2 regions of the Bacillus sp. JJ1566 genome follow, and region 1 is predicted to be linked to the other one. Evidence: predicted binding sites of a transcription regulator. Region 1 holds the regulator's gene; the other holds the start of a gene.
The links. The regulator CtsR, encoded in region 1, represses protease genes until heat stress. The targets are predictions, from matches to a motif close to ATGGTCAATAAAGGTCAAACA.

Region 1 (9,236 bases):
TATGAAAGAAATACCCTTTTTGATGTGATACGTTTGGACCAACTCTTCAAAAATGCGCTGTTCATCCTTATTGATGACTAAAATAATTCCAGAACACATTGGGTCATGTTCAAAAACTCGTAATGTATGAATAATAACTGGAATTGATGCCAATTCGATGAATTGTTTATTCTTTCCTGCGTTCATTCTTTTTCCTTGTCCTGCCGCAGGGATTACAACCTGATAATCCACCCCGTAACGCCCCTTATAATGCTTTCTCAAGTAATTTTGGCTTTGCGAAAATCATTCGACCCGCTGATGTTTGTAAAACACTCGTTACAAGGACATCAATGCGCTTCCCGATATAATCACGGCCCTCTTCTACTACAATCATCGTACCGTCATCTAAATATGCGACACCTTGATTATGCTCTTTTCCATCCTTAATGACTTGAACGCTTAACTCTTCACCAGGTAATACCACTGGTTTCACCGCATTCGCAAGATCATTAATATTCAACACTGCCACATTTTGCAGCTCACACACTTTGTTTAGGTTAAAGTCATTTGTCACGACTACACCCATCGTTAATTTCGCAAGCTTGACTAACTTACTATCAACCTCTTGAATATCGTCAAAATCGCCTTCGTAGATTTCAACCTTGATTGATAGTTCTTTTTGAATTCGATTTAAAATATCTAGTCCTCTTCTACCGCGGTTTCGTTTTAACACGTCTGAAGAATCGGCAATATGCTGAAGTTCCTCTAACACAAACCGAGGAATGACGATTGTTCCTTCAAGAAATCCGGTTTGGCATATATCCGCGATACGTCCATCAATAATAACACTTGTATCTAAAATTTTAAGTTTTTTCGCTTGCGGGTTTACTTCTTCTTCCTCTAAGCTTTTCTTCTTACCTGCTCGGTTAATAGAGAATAAGTTCACAAGCTCATCCCGCTTTTTAAAACCAACCTGGAAACCTAAATATCCTAAAAGCAGGGTAATGAAGATAGGAAGCACTGTATTAACAACCGAAAATGAAATACGGTCTAATGGAATCACAATTAAAAACGCAACAATTAGTCCCGAAATCAAGCCTAAGCTTCCAAATAAAACATCTGTAACAGGAGCTTTGATCAATGACTCTTCAAGCCATTTAATTAACCCTACAATATAATCTACTAACCAAAAAGTAACAATAAATAATATAATAGCACCTAAAATCGCAAGCGTATATGAATTATTTAGATATGGAATATTGTCGATATTTAACAGCTTCAATAAATCCGGTAGATAAACAATTCCAATCATACCTCCGACGATTAGAAAAAAGAGCTGCACAATACGTTTTAACATTCCTTCACCTCCTCCTATTCATTATCATTATAAACACTTTATAATAATTGAAACCTACAATAAATAGCTTTTTTCAAAATGTAAACAGAATGACATAGATGTGTAAAGCGCTACTCATATATTATTTTTAAATCCTAACAAAATTATTACTTCTTCGGTAAAAAATTATTTTTCTTGGCGATATTATGGAAATATGGATGTCCATCTATTTCACACTTACTATACGAATAAAGAAATAAAAATGTTTCATTTTGAATGAATTTTTTAACATGCCATTTTAGATTATTTTCCTAGTGTATGTTGAATGGCTTGCCTAATATCACTCACACCTATAACTTCGATTCCCTTTGGAATGGACCAACCGCCTAAATTTCGTTCAGGAAGAATCACTCGCTTAAAGCCAAGCTTTGCCGCTTCCTGGACCCGCTGCTCAATTCGTGAAACACGTCTTACTTCTCCGGTTAAACCAACTTCTCCAATAATGACATCTGCTGGATTAGTCGATTGATCTCTAAAGCTAGAAGCAATACTCAAGGCAACCGCTAAATCAATCGCTGGTTCGTCTAGCTTTACACCACCTGCGACCTTCAAATATGCATCCTGATTTTGCAGGAGAAACCCTGCTCGTTTTTCTAATACAGCCATTAATAAAGACACCCGGTTATGGTCTATACCAGTTGCCATACGGCGTGGATTACCAAAACTAGATGGTGATATCAATGCTTGAATTTCAACAAGAACGGGTCGTGTACCCTCCATTGAAGCGACAACGGTTGAACCTGCAGCACCTGCTGAACGTTCCTCAAGAAAGATTTCAGAAGGGTTCGCAACTTCTTCAAGACCGGTTTCCTTCATCTCAAAAATACCCATTTCGTTCGTTGAACCAAAACGGTTTTTTACAGCACGTAAAATTCGATACGTATGATGACGTTCCCCTTCAAAATAAAGAACGGTATCAACCATATGCTCTAGTAAACGCGGACCTGCGATATTCCCCTCTTTCGTAACATGACCCACGATAAAAATGGCAATCCCGTTAGTCTTCGCAATTCGCATTAACTCCGCTGTACATTCTCGCACCTGGGAAACACTTCCGGGAGCAGAGGTAACCTCAGGGTGATAAATGGTTTGAATGGAATCAATAACAACAAAGGATGGATTTAACTCGGTAATTGTCTGGGAAATAAATTCAAGGTCTGTCTCTGCTAAAACATACAATTGATCAGAGGAAACCCCTAGACGGTCAGACCTTAGCTTCGTTTGTTTGACGGATTCTTCTCCGGAAATATATAAAACTTTGTTTTGTTTGGCTATTTGTGAGGATACTTGAAGCAGCAAGGTAGACTTCCCGATACCTGGGTCACCGCCAATTAAAACAAGTGAACCCTGGACGATTCCGCCGCCAAGAACTCGATTAAATTCCTTGTTTGTTGTATACATCCTAGGTTCATTTACTGACTCGATCGAAGTGATTGGTGAAGGCTTGCGTTGAACTGTGGGACTTGAATGAGCAAAAGCACCTTTTCTAGCTGGTTTATGTAGAGTTTCCTCGACTAATGAATTCCACTCACCACATCCGGGGCATTTTCCCATCCATTTTGGTGATTCATAGCCACAGGATTGACAGGTAAATTTTGTCTTTGTTTTTGCCATTGACATTAATCCTTTCCTTTGAAAAAAAGAGGTATACACGAATCGACTATTGATGTATACCTCTCTTACAATTGCTTTTTTATTTCACTATTGCCTTTGTTTCTTCGGCTTCTTTCGTATGGATCACGAATTCTCCATTATCAAAGTCCATTACAATTTTCTTTCCTTTTTCGATATTACCTCGTAATAATTCTTCAGACAAACGGTCTTCAATTTGTTTTTGAATCGCGCGGCGTAATGGACGTGCTCCGTATTCTGGATCATACCCTTCTTCAGCAATTCGGTCTTTAGCAGCTTCTGTTAATTCAAGCTCGAACTCTTGCTCCCTCAGACGTTTTGTTAACTGATCTCCCATAAGGGTAACGATTTCTCTCAAATGTTTCTTCTCTAGCGAGTGGAAGACAATCGTTTCATCGATACGGTTAAGGAACTCCGGACGGAAAGCTTTCTTTAGCTCTTCCATTACTTTATCCTTCATGTTTCGATAATCTTGTTTCTCATCGTCAAGCGCAAAGCCGACATATTTGTTTCGCTTTAATGTGCTAGCCCCAACGTTAGACGTCATAATTAAAATCGTATTTCTAAAATCAACCGTACGCCCCTTAGAGTCCGTCAAGCGACCATCCTCTAGAACTTGAAGTAAAATATTGAACACATCTGGGTGCGCTTTTTCAATTTCATCTAGCAGGACTACAGAATATGGCTTACGGCGAACCTTTTCTGTTAGTTGGCCACCTTCTTCATAGCCTACATATCCCGGAGGTGAACCTACTAGTCTCGATGTTGAGTGTTTCTCCATGTACTCAGACATATCTACGCGAATCATCGCATCCTCATCGCCAAAAATAGATTCAGCTAAGGCGCGTGCTAATTCTGTTTTCCCGACCCCTGTTGGTCCTAGGAAAATGAAAGAACCTGTTGGGCGCTTCGGATCCTTTAAACCAGCACGTGAACGTCTTACAGCCTTAGAAACCGCCTTAACAGCCTCTTCCTGACCAATTACACGTGAATGAAGAATCTCTTCCATGTTTAGTAATTTATCAGCTTCTGTTTGTGCTAGCTTTGAAACAGGGACTCCAGTCCAGCTTGATACGACCATTGCAATGTCATCAACTGTAACCTCAGAATTCTCTTGACCCTGCTTTTCCTTCCAGTTTTTCTTCGTTTCTTCTAACTGCTCACGAAGGCGTTGCTCTGAATCTCGTAATGAAGCAGCTTTTTCAAATTCCTGACTTTGAACAGCCGCATCCTTTTCCTTACGAACCTCTTCAAGCTTTAGTTCAAGCTCCTTTAAATTTGGCGGAGCTGTATATGAACGAAGACGAACCTTCGAACCAGCCTCATCAATTAAATCAATCGCCTTATCCGGTAAAAAGCGATCTGAGATATAACGGTCTGAAAGCTTCACCGCTTGAATGATTGATTCGTCAGAGATGGATACTCTGTGGTGTGCTTCATAACGGTCACGCAATCCCTTTAAAATTAAAATGGATTCCTCTACAGTTGGTTCATCCACCTGAATTGGTTGGAAACGACGCTCTAGAGCAGCATCTTTTTCAATATACTTTCTATATTCATCTAATGTTGTGGCACCGATACATTGCAGTTCGCCACGAGCAAGAGATGGCTTTAAAATATTTGATGCATCAATCGCACCCTCGGCACCGCCAGCACCGATTAATGTATGAAGTTCATCAATAAATAGAATGATATTGCCTGCTTGGCGAATTTCATCCATTACCTTTTTCAAACGATCCTCAAATTCTCCACGGTATTTCGTACCTGCAACAACAGTACCCATATCAAGTGTCATCACACGCTTATCGCGAAGTGTTTCTGGAACCTCGTTGTTTATAATTTGCTGAGCTAATCCTTCGGCAATAGCAGTCTTACCGACACCAGGCTCCCCGATTAAAACAGGGTTGTTTTTTGTACGGCGGCTAAGTACCTCAATTACACGTTGAATCTCTTTACTACGTCCAATCACTGGATCAAGGCTTCCTTCTCTTGCAATCGCCGTAAGATCACGTGCTAAGCTATCAAGGGTTGGCGTATTGGCATTTGCAGAACCTCCGCCATGATGCCCTGATGATGACTCATTGCTTCCCAATAATTGTAGAACTTGTTGACGAGCTTTATTGAGGCTTACTCCAAGATTGTTTAACACTCTTGCAGCAACACCTTCGCCTTCACGAATTAACCCAAGGAGGATATGCTCTGTTCCAACATAGGAATGACCAAGCTTACGTGCCTCATCCATCGATAACTCAATTACCTTTTTAGCACGCGGTGTGTAATGGATGGTCTGTGAGCCTTCCTGGCCTCGACCAATTAAGGCTTCTACCTCTTTTTGAATTTTTTCAGGACCTAACCCTAGTGCAAGCAAGGCCTTGGCAGCGATTCCTTCGCCTTCACGAATAAGACCTAATAATACATGTTCAGTTCCAATATTGTTATGTCCCAATCGTACAGCTTCCTCTTGAGCTAACGCTAGCACCTTCTGTGCACGCTCAGTAAATCTGCCAAACATCATAACCCATCACCCTCCATGTCAGTAGTCTTATTTTTTTCTAGCTTCAATCTTTCTCGAATAATAGACGCCCTTCTGACGTCTCTTTCATTTGGCCTTAATGCCCCACCAGCATACACCTGTAAGAATCCAGGTTGAGTTAAAATCATGAGTTCATTAAGGATGGTTCGTGATATATCCTTTATATAGCCTAGGTCAATACCCAATCGAACGTCTGACAAACACTTAGCTGCTTCCTTCGATTCAATGATCCGACTATTAGCTAAAACCCCGTAAGAACGAAATACACGGTCCTCCAACTGAATATTAGAAGTCTTCAAAAGTGCTTCTCGTGCGGAGCGCTCTTGTGCTATCAACTGTGCAACTACACTCTTTAAATCTTCCACAATATCCTCTTCCGTCTTTCCTAGCGTGATTTGGTTTGATATTTGAAAAATATTTCCTAACGCCTCACTGCCTTCACCATATATTCCTCTTACAACTAAACCCAGTTGATTGATTGCTGGAATGATACGACTCATTTGATGTGTAAGGATAAGTGCTGGAAGATGCATCATAACAGATGCTCTTAGTCCTGTTCCCACATTTGTTGGACAGCTTGTTAAATATCCTCTTGTTTCATCAAATGCATAATCAACATGTTCTTCGATCCAATCATCTAAATTATTGGCCACCTCTAAGGCCTGCGATAATTGTAACCCTGGGAATAAACATTGTATTCGGATATGGTCCTCTTCATTAACCATGATGCTAATTTCTTCATTTTCAGATAAAAGACAAGCTCCAAACGGAGAATTTTCAGCTAAATGTGGGCTTATTAAATGCTTTTCAACCAATACCCTTTTTTCAACGGGCTGAAGCTCCATCATTTTCAATAACTCAAATTCTCCAATAGAGGGAAAACTCTTTCCCACAAAACCTTTTTTAAAGACATCTACAATTTGCCCGGCCTCTTCATTTGAATAAACCGTTGAGAAGGGCACATTTTTCAGATTTCGAGCAAGTCTAATCCGTGAACTTAAGACAATATCTGAATCAGGACCTTCTTGACTCATCCAAGCACTTAAGGCTTGATTGATAAAATGCTCAAGTGACATTGATTAAACCTCCCCTTCTTTATAACCACTCAGCTTTTTTTCTAAGTCCCTTACGTGGTCACGAACATCTGCGGCTTTTTCAAATTCCTCTAACGAAATGTATTCCTGCATCTTTTGCTTTAGTTGTTCAATCTCTTTCCGAATATGGAAGGAGCCTCCGATTCGTTTTGGAATTTTCCCTGTATGATGTGTATTGCCACTATGCAGACGTTTTAAAATTGGGGTAAGTTGTTTTTCAAAGGTCGGATAGCAATTTGAGCAGCCAAAACGACCTACCTTTGCAAATTGTTGAAAAGTCATTTTACAGTTCTCACATTGTAAAACTTCATTTTGTTGAAATGCATTTTGCTTTGAGCCTGTATGTGGCTCAAACTGAAGAAGTCCTGCTAATAAGTTATCTATTGAAAAGCCAGATGTGCCTGGAAACATGAACATCTCACTTTTTTCCTGAACACAATGTTCACAAATATGAATTTCTGTTTTTTCACCATTAATAACCTTTGTAAAATGAAATGTCGATGGGCGTTGATTACATTCTTGGCATATCATAGTAACACCTTCCTACTTAATCAAATGCGCCTTGGCGTATTTGCGTCCGATTTTTTTGGCCTACAATATGGTAGGTCACAAAGACGTTGCCACAGGACGTGGCGTTCTTAGTCTTTGATCCTAAGCTCGAAAAGTTTCCTTTGAAAAACCGTGGCATCCGCCAGAGGCTTTAACTTAATTCAGCATGGGGTTGACCTTGCTGGATTAAGTTAATTTTTTACCTATACATGAGGGATGTAAGCATTGCCTTTAACATTCTTGCTCTTAATTCATCCCGATGTGGAAGCTCTATAAACAAGACAGAACGGTCAATTACACTCAGCATGATCTTCGCCTCTCTTTTCGAGATAACCTCCTCCTCAATCAACCGCAAAATGACATCTTCAGCACTTGTTTGAGAGATTCTTTTATCTATTAGACGTACGAGCTGGTTAATCAAATGAGAGTCGTCATTTGATTTCACCCTCATAATCCGAATGTAGCCTCCGCCACCTCTTTTACTTTCCACCAAATAGCCTCTCTCTAACGTAAACCTTGTATTTATCACATAGTTAATTTGAGATGGGACACATTCAAATTTATCGGCAATCTCACTTCTTTTAATCTCAACTATAGCTCGATCACTTGTATCAAGAACACTTTTTAAATAATGTTCAATGATATCAGATATATTCCTCACTATGACCACACCTCACCTTGACTTTGACTATATTTGACTATAATTATAATATAAAATGACTGCACTAATTTTTCAACTGTTTCGCATTTGAAATTGAAAGTCGGAATAGGCAATCATTTACCATTTGTGATGCTATACTATCCTATACTTTCCAAATTTGGTACACCTCTAAACACCAAATTAGAAAATTTTTTGTACCATTTCCTGCTTTGACATTTCCTCATACAATCGTAAACGTTCATTTTTACTGGCCACTTCCACATCAATTGTATATTGGCAATTATTATCCGTTTTATCCTTTGAATACTTAATATTAAAATCCCTTACCTTAAAACCATTATCCTTAAATAATTTTAAGATTCCTGAAAATGAGGAAATATCCTCATTAATAATGATATGTACAACTTTCCGTTTTCTGGATTTAAAAAAGAATTCTTCAAATCTGTTTAAGAAAATCAAACTCAGTAAAACTACAATTGTTGTTAAAATAGCTGGAGCATACATCCCAAGCCCGATGATTAGGCCTAAGCCAGCAACAACCCAAATCGATGCTGCCGTAGTTAACCCACGAACCGTTGCATCCCTCACCAAAATCGTCCCCGCACCCAAAAACCCAATCCCACTAATCACATATGAAGGTATACGTGCCGGATCAAAGCGGACATTTGTACTCATCTCCAAATAAGGTTGAAATCCATAAATAGACATCAGCATCATTAAACAAGAACCGACCCCAACTAATAAATGTGTACGGAATCCAGCAGGGTGCTTATGGACCTCTCTCTCTAATCCAACTAACCCACATAATAACGCTGCCATAAAAATACGAATCGACATCGTTAAAAATTCCTGAGTTTGGAACGATGCAATAAAATGTGTCATTGCTACATCTCCCCTGTTCTAAAGATCCTGTATCTAAAATATTCGATAGGTAATCAAAATCCCCTTTATATAAAAAGAAAAAAGACAGTGTTTTATAATTATACGATTCGTCTAAAAAGTTTATGATTTTCCGAAGACTCTTTTTTAGAATAGTATTTCGGTCTTAGGAATATAGACATTTTTATCATGAACAAACCGATTTAAAATATAGATAATTTTGCATGTGTAAAATTTAACATTTAATAAAGGATGGCTTTTAAAAAATGGGACAAATGTTAGTGGATGTTCCGCGGTGAATTATATGGCCTTTAAAGATTGATCTTATCTAAAATTTTTTGGTCTATCGGTTGGAAGATTACGCAAGATGATGTACTGATTATGCCGTTTGCGGTATATCATTTATTGGTTTTCGGGTCCGGCGATATACCGATTATGCCGTCTTGTGGTATATCATATATCGTTTTTCGGTTGAGCGATATACCGATTACGCTCTTGCGGTATACCATTTTA
Region 2 (9,236 bases), on a different contig from region 1:
AAAAAAATGAGCGAAAATTCCATTTCACCGGAAAACTTACAGATTATCAACTCTTCTTCAAAGGATAAAGTTATTCAAGCAATTGTAAGTGTGCCCATTTCCATTGGGGAGCAGCGTATCGGTGTGATGACCATTCACCAATTTGATAAGAAAGGGAAATTTACAGAAGATGATGTAAGACTTTTACAAGGTTTTGCTTCACAGGTTGCAATTGCGATCCAAAATGCACGTCTTTATACAGAAGTAAAAGAACAACTACAAGAGCTTTCAAAAAGAAACGAAGTCCACAATACACTCATTAAATTTTCTTTGCAAAATAAAGGCTTGAAAACTATCGTTAAAGAAATAGGAAAAATGATAAATGGGAATGTTTCCTTCTATGATTATTTAGAAAATGATTGGTACCATAATCAACCGGGTCAAAAGAATTATTTTAGCGTTGATGAAATTTCTCGTATATTTAAAAATAGAAGACATGCCGTTTTCGTAGAAATGCGGAAGCCTATCGAAGAAAAATATTATTTATACCCCATCATTAATGGTAGCATTTTTCTTGGTTGTTTTATTTTACCCTATTCGACTACTTTATCGATTATTGATCGAATTGTAGTTGAGCAAGGTGGAGCCATTCTCGCCCTTGAACTTGTAAAAAAACATACATTAGAAGAGATTTATTATAAAAAAACACATGAATTTTTCAACGAGGTCATTAAAAGCAGAGAACCAGAAACATTAATTGCAAAAAGAAAAGAATTCAACCTAATTCCTTCCCATACCTTTTTTGTTGCAGTCATAGAACTCGTGAATTATAAGGATTTATATAAACTTGGTGTAGATATTCATAGCATCATCTCATTGATTAAAAAGAATATTCCAGAAGTAAGACTTATCTATGGATTTCATAATAAAATCATTTTGCTCGTTTCATTAGCCGACAGTTCCTTTTTTGATGATTCGATTAAAAGACTGAAAACCATTATTGATGACTGGACGAATAATAACGACTCATTTGTATGTGTAGGTATCGGTTCAAATAAAAAGGGAGCATATCACATCGGGAAGAGTTATGAAGAAGCAAAGAAATCTGTTGCATATCTAGTCAATAAAAAAGCAACAGGTATCATTTCCTATGAAAGTATTGGAGTTAATCGTTTATTTATTAATCAGGACACAGAGGAAATAAAGGACTTCATAAACGGCTTTTTTCTACCCCTAAATACGACAAGGTCAAGGAAAAATGACTTAGAACTGACATTGTTAACTTACATAAGGTTAAATAAGTCCATTAACGATACAGCGCAAAGTCTACACGTTCATATTAATACATTATATCAACGTCTTAAAAAAATAGAGGATATTCTAAATTTGAGTTTTAATGACCCAAAAGACTTTCTAAAAATTCAGCTAGCCTGTCACTTAAAAGAATCTTTTGCGTACTCTGAGGAGATTCAGTAACTAATTAAAATGAAGAAATAAAGAGGTCTACTAATTAGCCTCTTTATTTCATTGGAAGATGTTTTATTGGTTTTGCCAACAAAACTAATAGGATCAAACTCATATAGCCAAACAATGGATATAAAAAGGAAATCAGTGATCCATAGCCTAATTGGCTAATGACATAAGCGATAGATAAAATGCCAAACACAATCAAGATTGACGGTAGTTTGATGACATTTTTTAATTGGCGCTCGAGGCCAAATAGGTTCCCAATCACAGATGTAAAAATTTCTCCATAAATCACAAGAATGTACAACCAATAAAAGGAAGCCATGAAGTTTTTCATAACCTCAGCCATTGGAATCTCAAAGCCTCCCACATTTGCGAGCGCCGACAATGAAATATGACTTGTTAGTAAAATGAGACATAGTGCCCCACCACCAATCAATCCGCCCCATCTTAAGGTTTTCTCGTTATCCATTTCTTTAGCAAGTGGAACCAAAACCGGCATCGCCATAGTTAGGTTAAAGGCCGTATATAAAAACGGTGAAATCATCCATTTGTAGCTGGGTGAGTCTAGTTCTGGGGTGCTCAATAGAGTTGTTGCGTCCGTAAAAAGCACTTCAACTGCTAAAACAACACTGAAGAAAATCATAATTGGCACAACAAACATGTTCACACCAAACAAACCTTTGACCCCGTAAGTCAATACAAAAATAGAAAGTCCACTCGTCACAATAATGCCGAGCTGATAGGACAGCCCTAATTGTTCTTCAAAAACTGCACCCGCCCCCGAAAGCATGACTGAAGTTACTCCTATTAATACAAGAAGCATCAGTGCGTTCACCATAAATCCAATTTTTCTTCCAAATAAATATTCATTAAATTCCTTGTAAGAATCAGCTTGAATCCGCTTTGCAATGATCATGATTCGAGTCCCTAACCATATAAATAAGAAACCGCTGATTCCAATTCCAATCAAACCGTATAAACCATATTGGGTAAAAAATTCAACAATTTCTCGACCTGTTGCAAAGCCTGCTCCCACGATTGTTCCGACATAAACAGCACCGATTTGAAATGCTGCCCCCCAATTCCCTCGCACAAATAGCCACCTCATTATTCTGTCTTACTTGATGTATATGTACAAGTTCTACAATAAAGACGAGCTATTATTTTAGAATCCGCGGAAAAAATTTCTAGTACTTTTTACTTGAAAGTCAAAGATGGTCAAAGTATAATGTAGACATAAGGTCAAAGATGGTCAAACATCACATGTGACCTATTTTATTTAGGCATCAAGCGTACTGGTCAAAAAGACATTGCCACAGGATGTGGCGATCTTAGTCTTTGATGCTAAATTGGTCAAAGATAGTCAAATTTCAAGGAGGTAGTTGTTTATGATTTGTCAATCATGTAATCAAAATGAGGCTACAATTCAGTTACACGTACAAATGAACAATGACAAGCGACAAATTCAACTTTGCAGTGAGTGTTATGCGAAGGAGAAGAACAACATGAAAATACCTTCAGGAATGTACGGTTTCCCTAATTTCACATTTGATGATTTATTTAAAGGCAATGCCTTCGGTCAACAAATGGGAATCAATCAACAACAGCAAACACAAACAAAGCACGGTGGAAATGGCGGAGGTCTTCTCGATCACTTCGGTCGAAACCTTACTCAAATGGCAAAGGCTGGACTTATTGACCCAGTCATTGGCCGTGACGAGGAAATCCAACGTGTCATTGAAATTTTAAACCGCCGTAATAAAAACAATCCTGTTCTAATTGGGGAACCGGGGGTAGGTAAAACTGCGATTGCAGAAGGATTAGCCCTACAAATTACTGAAGGAAAAGCACCAAGTAAGCTTTCAAATAAACAAGTATATTTACTAGATGTTGCATCACTAGTAGCAAACACTGGTATTCGTGGTCAATTCGAAGAGAGAATGAAGCAACTAATTGCTGAGCTTCAAAAACGTAAAAATATTATCCTATTTATCGATGAGATTCACCTTTTAGTTGGCGCAGGTTCTGCTGAAGGTTCAATGGATGCAGGTAATATCTTAAAACCAGCTCTTGCACGTGGTGAGCTTCAACTTGTCGGTGCAACAACCTTAAAAGAATATCGCCAAATTGAAAAAGATGCTGCATTAGAACGTCGTTTCCAACCGGTTACTGTTGATGAACCAACGGTTGAAGAAGCAATTCAGATTCTTGAAGGTATTAAAGGAAAATATGAAGATTTCCATGGTGTGAAATATACAGATGAAGCCATTCATGCCTGTGTAACATTATCACATCGTTACATTCAGGACCGTTTCTTACCAGATAAAGCGATAGATTTACTTGATGAAGCTGGTTCAAAAATGAATTTAGTATCTGGCAGCATAAATTCAAAGGATATCGCAGCAGAGCTTGCCAAAATTGCTGCTGAAAAAGAAAAAGCTGCTGGAGAAGAAAACTATGAATTAGCAGCAAAACTAAGACATCAAGAAATTCTTCTTGAAAAGCAATTAAATAATCAAGAAAACAAAGATGAGCATCTAATCGATGTTGCGAATATCCAGCAAATTATTGAAAAGAAAACGGGTATCCCTGTTGGTAAGTTACAAGAAAATGAACAACAAAAAATGAAGCATCTTGCTGAAAATCTTGCGAAAAAAGTAATTGGTCAAGAAGAAGCCGTTACGAAGGTTGCGAAAGCCGTTCGTCGTAGCCGTGCCGGTTTGAAGGCTAAAAATCGACCAATTGGTTCCTTTCTTTTCGTTGGACCGACCGGTGTTGGTAAAACAGAGTTAACGAAAACTCTCGCTGAAGAATTATTCGGTTCGAAGGATGCAATGATTAGACTCGACATGAGTGAGTACATGGAGAAACACTCTGTGTCTAAAATCATCGGTTCACCTCCTGGATATGTAGGCCATGAGGAAGCAGGACAGCTTACTGAAAAAGTTCGTCGAAACCCTTATAGCATCATCCTTTTAGATGAAATTGAAAAGGCGCATCCTGACGTTCAGCATATGTTCCTCCAAATTTTAGAGGATGGCCGTTTAACTGATAGCCAAGGTCGTACAGTAAGCTTTAAAGATACAGTGATTATCATGACAAGTAATGCTGGAAGCGGTGGTCCAAAGAAAATTACTGTTGGCTTTGAAAAAGCCGAAACTGATGTATACAAGGAAACATCCATCCTTGATTCACTTGGTTCCTTCTTCAAGCCAGAATTCTTGAACAGATTTGATGCGATCATTGAATTCAAACAGCTTGAAAAAGAACACTTACTACAAATTGTCGACCTTCTGTTAAACGAGCTTGAAGCAACTCTTCAAGAACAAGATGTAACCATCAGTGTTGACGATGAAGCAAAACAAAAAATAGCTGAGCTTGGTTACCACCCTGCTTTTGGTGCACGTCCATTACGTCGTGTCATCCAGGAACAGCTTGAAGACCAAATCACAGATGTTCTATTAGAAAATGACGACCTAACAAGCTTAAATGTAACAGTCGAAGATAATAAGATTATCGTAAAATAATTTTCTATAAAAATGCAGAGCTCTTCACGGCTCTGCATTTTTTTATATTGATTTTGTCTCTAATTCATTCACTTTTATCGGTGTCTTTCGATTTGAGAACATGCTATGCAACACCATTCCACCTGCGATCATCAAAAGCCCGATGAAAGAATACATAGTTGGAATAGGTGCGCTTAGTAAAAGGACCTCACCAAAGATCACAAAAATAATCTGAGTTGCCTGAGTCGCTTCGACTGCTGCTAGTTTATTTTGATCATGCTTAACTAACTCCGTTGCAAAAAAGAAAAGCACGGTCGCGATAATCCCCGAAGAGATCCCGACTATAAAGGATTGAAACACTTGTGATTTACTTGGGAGTCCAGCAGTCGCAGCACCAAATCCGGCAATGATTAACCAAAACGGAGTCGATGCGAGAGTCATTCCAAGAACACGTTGAAAGGTATCAAAATCATTTTTACAATGCTCCATCATTTTTCGATTACCTAATGGATATGCAAAAGCCGCCACTACAACAGGAAGAATGCCGAGCAAGAGCATATTGATCCCGATGCCCCCATCTGCTTCCTGAAGCTGGATTAAGACAATCCCCATAAAAATAAAACTAGAAAAAATAAGACCTTTAACTGGGATGTGTTCACGGACTTTTTGCATACCATTTTTCGATTCTACTGACTTATAGAAAAATGGCACAACTAGTAAACCGGCGATAATGACAAATTGCCATGTTCCTGCAACTAACCAGCCTGGACCTGAAGCAGCTGCAAAGGTAAGTGGCGCATAAAATAATCCAAACCCAATCGTACTCCACAAAATCCATTTAAAGGGATTCGTCTTTAGCTCACGCAGCAGTTCCTTCATGTTCCCTCTGATAAGTACAATCCCTATTAAAAATGGAAGCATAAAAAAATACCGCAGTGAGGAACTCCACAGCCAGCTTCCGCCTGAAAGCTCCATTGAGCGATTTAGAATAAACGTTACCGCAAAAAATAGTGAAGAGACGATTCCTATAAGTATCGCTTTCATTTTCTGACTCCCTTCTAAACCTTAAAACAATAGACCTCTTCATCGACAAAGCCTTTTATAATTTCTCCTGTTTTCGTAAATCCTGCATTTGCATACACTTGGATGGCCGCTTTGTTTGTAGGAATAACCGATAGGTAAATCTCATCACAATAGGGTAATGTCCTTATCATTTCAGAAATAATTTCCTTCACCGCTAAGGTTCCATAGCCTTTTCGCTGATATTTATAATCGATCATAATTCTACATAGTTCAAAACGATTTCGTTCATTTTCGAGTCCAAACATGGTAAATCCAATTAACTGAGTTCCATCATATATCGCCTTTGTTACCCAATCAGGTTGGACTTTAGCCTGGGCAAGTGAATAAACATTGGAAGCAACCCATTTTTCGAATAAAGCAAACTCTTTATCCTCTGATCTTAACCGAATGACATCCATTAAGTTTTCCATCGTGACATCACGTAAGATGATTTTTTTCATTTACCTCCCCCATTTTACAATTGGTTTGGCACCACGATCGGTAAAAATATTCTGATAATTCATTTTATCATAAAGACTTGCTCTGCTTTTACCTTAAACCCCTCTTTTTCTAATAAATCACGCAAAATTTTATTCGACATTGAAATATTCGCTGCAGTTCTTGCAACATTCAGGTTCGTTTGGCTATATATCATCCTTAAGAGGTCTCTTACAATATCTTCTTTTTGATGATGCGAAGGTTCGGCCTCACATTGAAAAAGGATAATGGATTGAAGCGTACCCTCCTCATTAAATAGCCGTTTAAAGATCGCATATCCAACAATTGCTTCGTTCTCATCCAATGCAAGGATTGATTCACCATCACGTGCATTATTCCATTGTGTTTGCCAAGGAACCATTGCTTTATAGAATGGAACTTGTGAAGCGTCAATTGGAATTCCTTTTATTAATGTAAATTGATTTTTTCCGGATAAAAATGCATCCTTCGACAATTGATCTGTATGCTGTAAATGAACGATTTCATCTACAATTTTATACCCCGCTTTTTCATATAAGGAAATGGCCTTTACATTATCTTTAACAGCTTCAAGGGTAGCAACTTCCACCCCTTCATTTTCATAGATTGCTAGAACTGCTTCAATTAGTTCCTTCCCAACACCTTTTCCCCGGTATTCTGGATCAACCCCTGTGCCGCCATTCCAAGATACCTTTTTACCGTTAATAAGGCGAATCCCATTTAATATGAGACCTACCGGTCGATCCCCATCATAGGCGATAACCGAAAGCGTTGGAGAAAGCCCTTCCAAAATCAATCTTCGTGTAAACAGATCAACCGTTGTCGTCATATCAAAATAGTAACCCTCAAACCCTTTATTCCAAGCAACTACTGCATCCTCAAGTGTGCATTCAGATAATCGTTTGATTGTAATCATGTTCTCGTCTCCTCTTTTTCAATATGTAATTTGGTTGATTTATTAAATCACATTTTAGTCATACTCACAAGTAATTTTTGGAAATGGATTGATGGTTTTTCCCAGTTTATCCAAAAGTGAAAACATAAGCTGGCTTTATGTTGAAGGTTTTTCAATTTTTTTACAAAAGTCTAGCTATAAACACACATTATATCCTCACTTTTTCAAATATTTTACAAAAGTCATCTCACAAACTGGTTTTATGTGCTGTCTTTTTCAATATTTTTACAAATCTCTTATCATAAACAGGTTTTATATCATGACCTTTTCAAAATTTATCCAATTGTCATTACTAACCTTCCAAACAACTCATTTTCTTCACAAAATTCTCCTGTCATCTACCTCCTCTCCACCTCATATACATTAATGAGGTGGAAAACATGTCCATTATTCCAAGAGTTTTTTTATTTATGTCTTTTTTATTGTTGTTTTTTAACGGTTCATCCTTGGGGTTTATTTTGTATAATCTGAGGTTTGATTCTCTATTCGGGTATGGCTTTTTCATTTTCACGAGTTTAGTGGGAGCTGTGTTTGCGTCAATTGCCGAGGAGCCAGGTACGACAAAGGGGTTTTATTGTAGATACTGCTTATACGGAAACTTGCTTGTTGTTCTTTTTCCGCTTTATTTTCATTGGGTTGCGGATACTATTTTCCCAATACTAATTGAAACATTTCTTTAACCAAAAAAGTGCCACTATAGAAGTGACACTTTTCATTCTTATGCATCTTGGTCAGTTAAGATATATGGTCCGTCCTGTGTGATCGCTAATGTGTGTTCATATTGTGCGGAAAGACTTCCATCAATAGTACGAGCGGTCCAACCGTTCTTATCCATAGTTGTCTGATATCTACCAACATTCACCATTGGTTCAATTGTGAAAACCATTCCTTCTTTTAAACGTAAGCCTTTGTTTGGAAGACCATAGTGTAAAACCTGTGGTTCCTCATGCATCGTAGGTCCAATTCCATGTCCGATAAAATCACGAACAACTGAGAATCCTTCACCCTCTGTATAGGATTGGATGGCGTGGCCAATGTCTCCAAGTCGGTTACCGATTACGGCTTGTTCAATCCCCTTATACATCGCTGTTTTAGTAACATCAAGAAGCTTTGCGGCTTTTGGTGAAATTTCACCGACACCATATGACCATGCTGAGTCCGCAAGTGCTCCCCCAAGGTTCACTACCATATCGACTGTTACGATATCTCCATTTTTTAATGGCGTCTTTCTAGGGAAGCCGTGACAAATTTCATCGTTTATTGATGCACATGTTGCATATTTATAGCCCTTATAGCCTTTTTGTTCAGGCGTAGCACCATTCTTTTTAATAAAATCCTCAGCAAAGCTGTCAATTTCTAGACTCGTAATTCCAGGCTGAATCAGTTTGCGAATTTCCTTATGGCATGCTGCCAATATTTGTCCCGCTTCGCGCATTAACTCAATTTCTCGTTTTGTTTTTAAATGAATCATGAAAACACCCTCAATTTTAATATGATGTTTTTATTATATCCTTATTAAAACATTTTTGCATAAACTAACGTTTATTTGCAAAATTTGCACAAAAAGGACTGTGGAAATGCCCACAGTCCTTTTGTTTTACAGTTGTTTATCGTCGACGCTGTTTAGCCATGCTTCAATTTCACCAACGACAGATTGTACGGTTCCTTCTTCAAATGGAGAAAGAAGATTTGCGACCTTCACTAGCTCGGTGAAAGGCTTACTTCCACCTTGTTTGCACAGGTGAATATAATCTGCCCATGCTGCTTCATGATTTTCTCTTGACTTT

Region 2: the regulator CtsR is predicted to act here: its motif matches at 2,688-2,708, upstream of V7112_RS14205 (ATP-dependent Clp protease ATP-binding subunit).

What each region holds. Positions count from the first base shown of each region.
Region 1 covers NZ_JBALOP010000016.1:64,093-73,328, forward strand. Annotated here, with positions in the region: gene ispD (2-C-methyl-D-erythritol 4-phosphate cytidylyltransferase) at 1-231, opposite strand, end outside; gene V7112_RS08275 (PIN/TRAM domain-containing protein) at 245-1,336, opposite strand; gene radA (DNA repair protein RadA) at 1,619-2,989, opposite strand; gene clpC (ATP-dependent protease ATP-binding subunit ClpC) at 3,069-5,522, opposite strand; gene V7112_RS08290 (protein arginine kinase) at 5,519-6,616, opposite strand; gene V7112_RS08295 (UvrB/UvrC motif-containing protein) at 6,620-7,165, opposite strand; gene V7112_RS08300 (CtsR family transcriptional regulator) at 7,383-7,844, opposite strand; gene V7112_RS08305 (MgtC/SapB family protein) at 8,025-8,726, opposite strand.
Region 2 covers NZ_JBALOP010000033.1:699-9,934, forward strand. Annotated here, with positions in the region: partial or broken gene V7112_RS14195 (helix-turn-helix domain-containing protein) at 1-1,455, shown strand, start outside; gene V7112_RS14200 (YkvI family membrane protein) at 1,499-2,542, opposite strand; gene V7112_RS14205 (ATP-dependent Clp protease ATP-binding subunit) at 2,838-4,976, shown strand; gene V7112_RS14210 (DMT family transporter) at 5,019-5,999, opposite strand; gene V7112_RS14215 (GNAT family N-acetyltransferase) at 6,014-6,478, opposite strand; gene V7112_RS14220 (GNAT family N-acetyltransferase) at 6,538-7,410, opposite strand; gene map (type I methionyl aminopeptidase) at 8,168-8,920, opposite strand; gene V7112_RS14230 (M3 family oligoendopeptidase) at 9,047-9,236, opposite strand, start outside.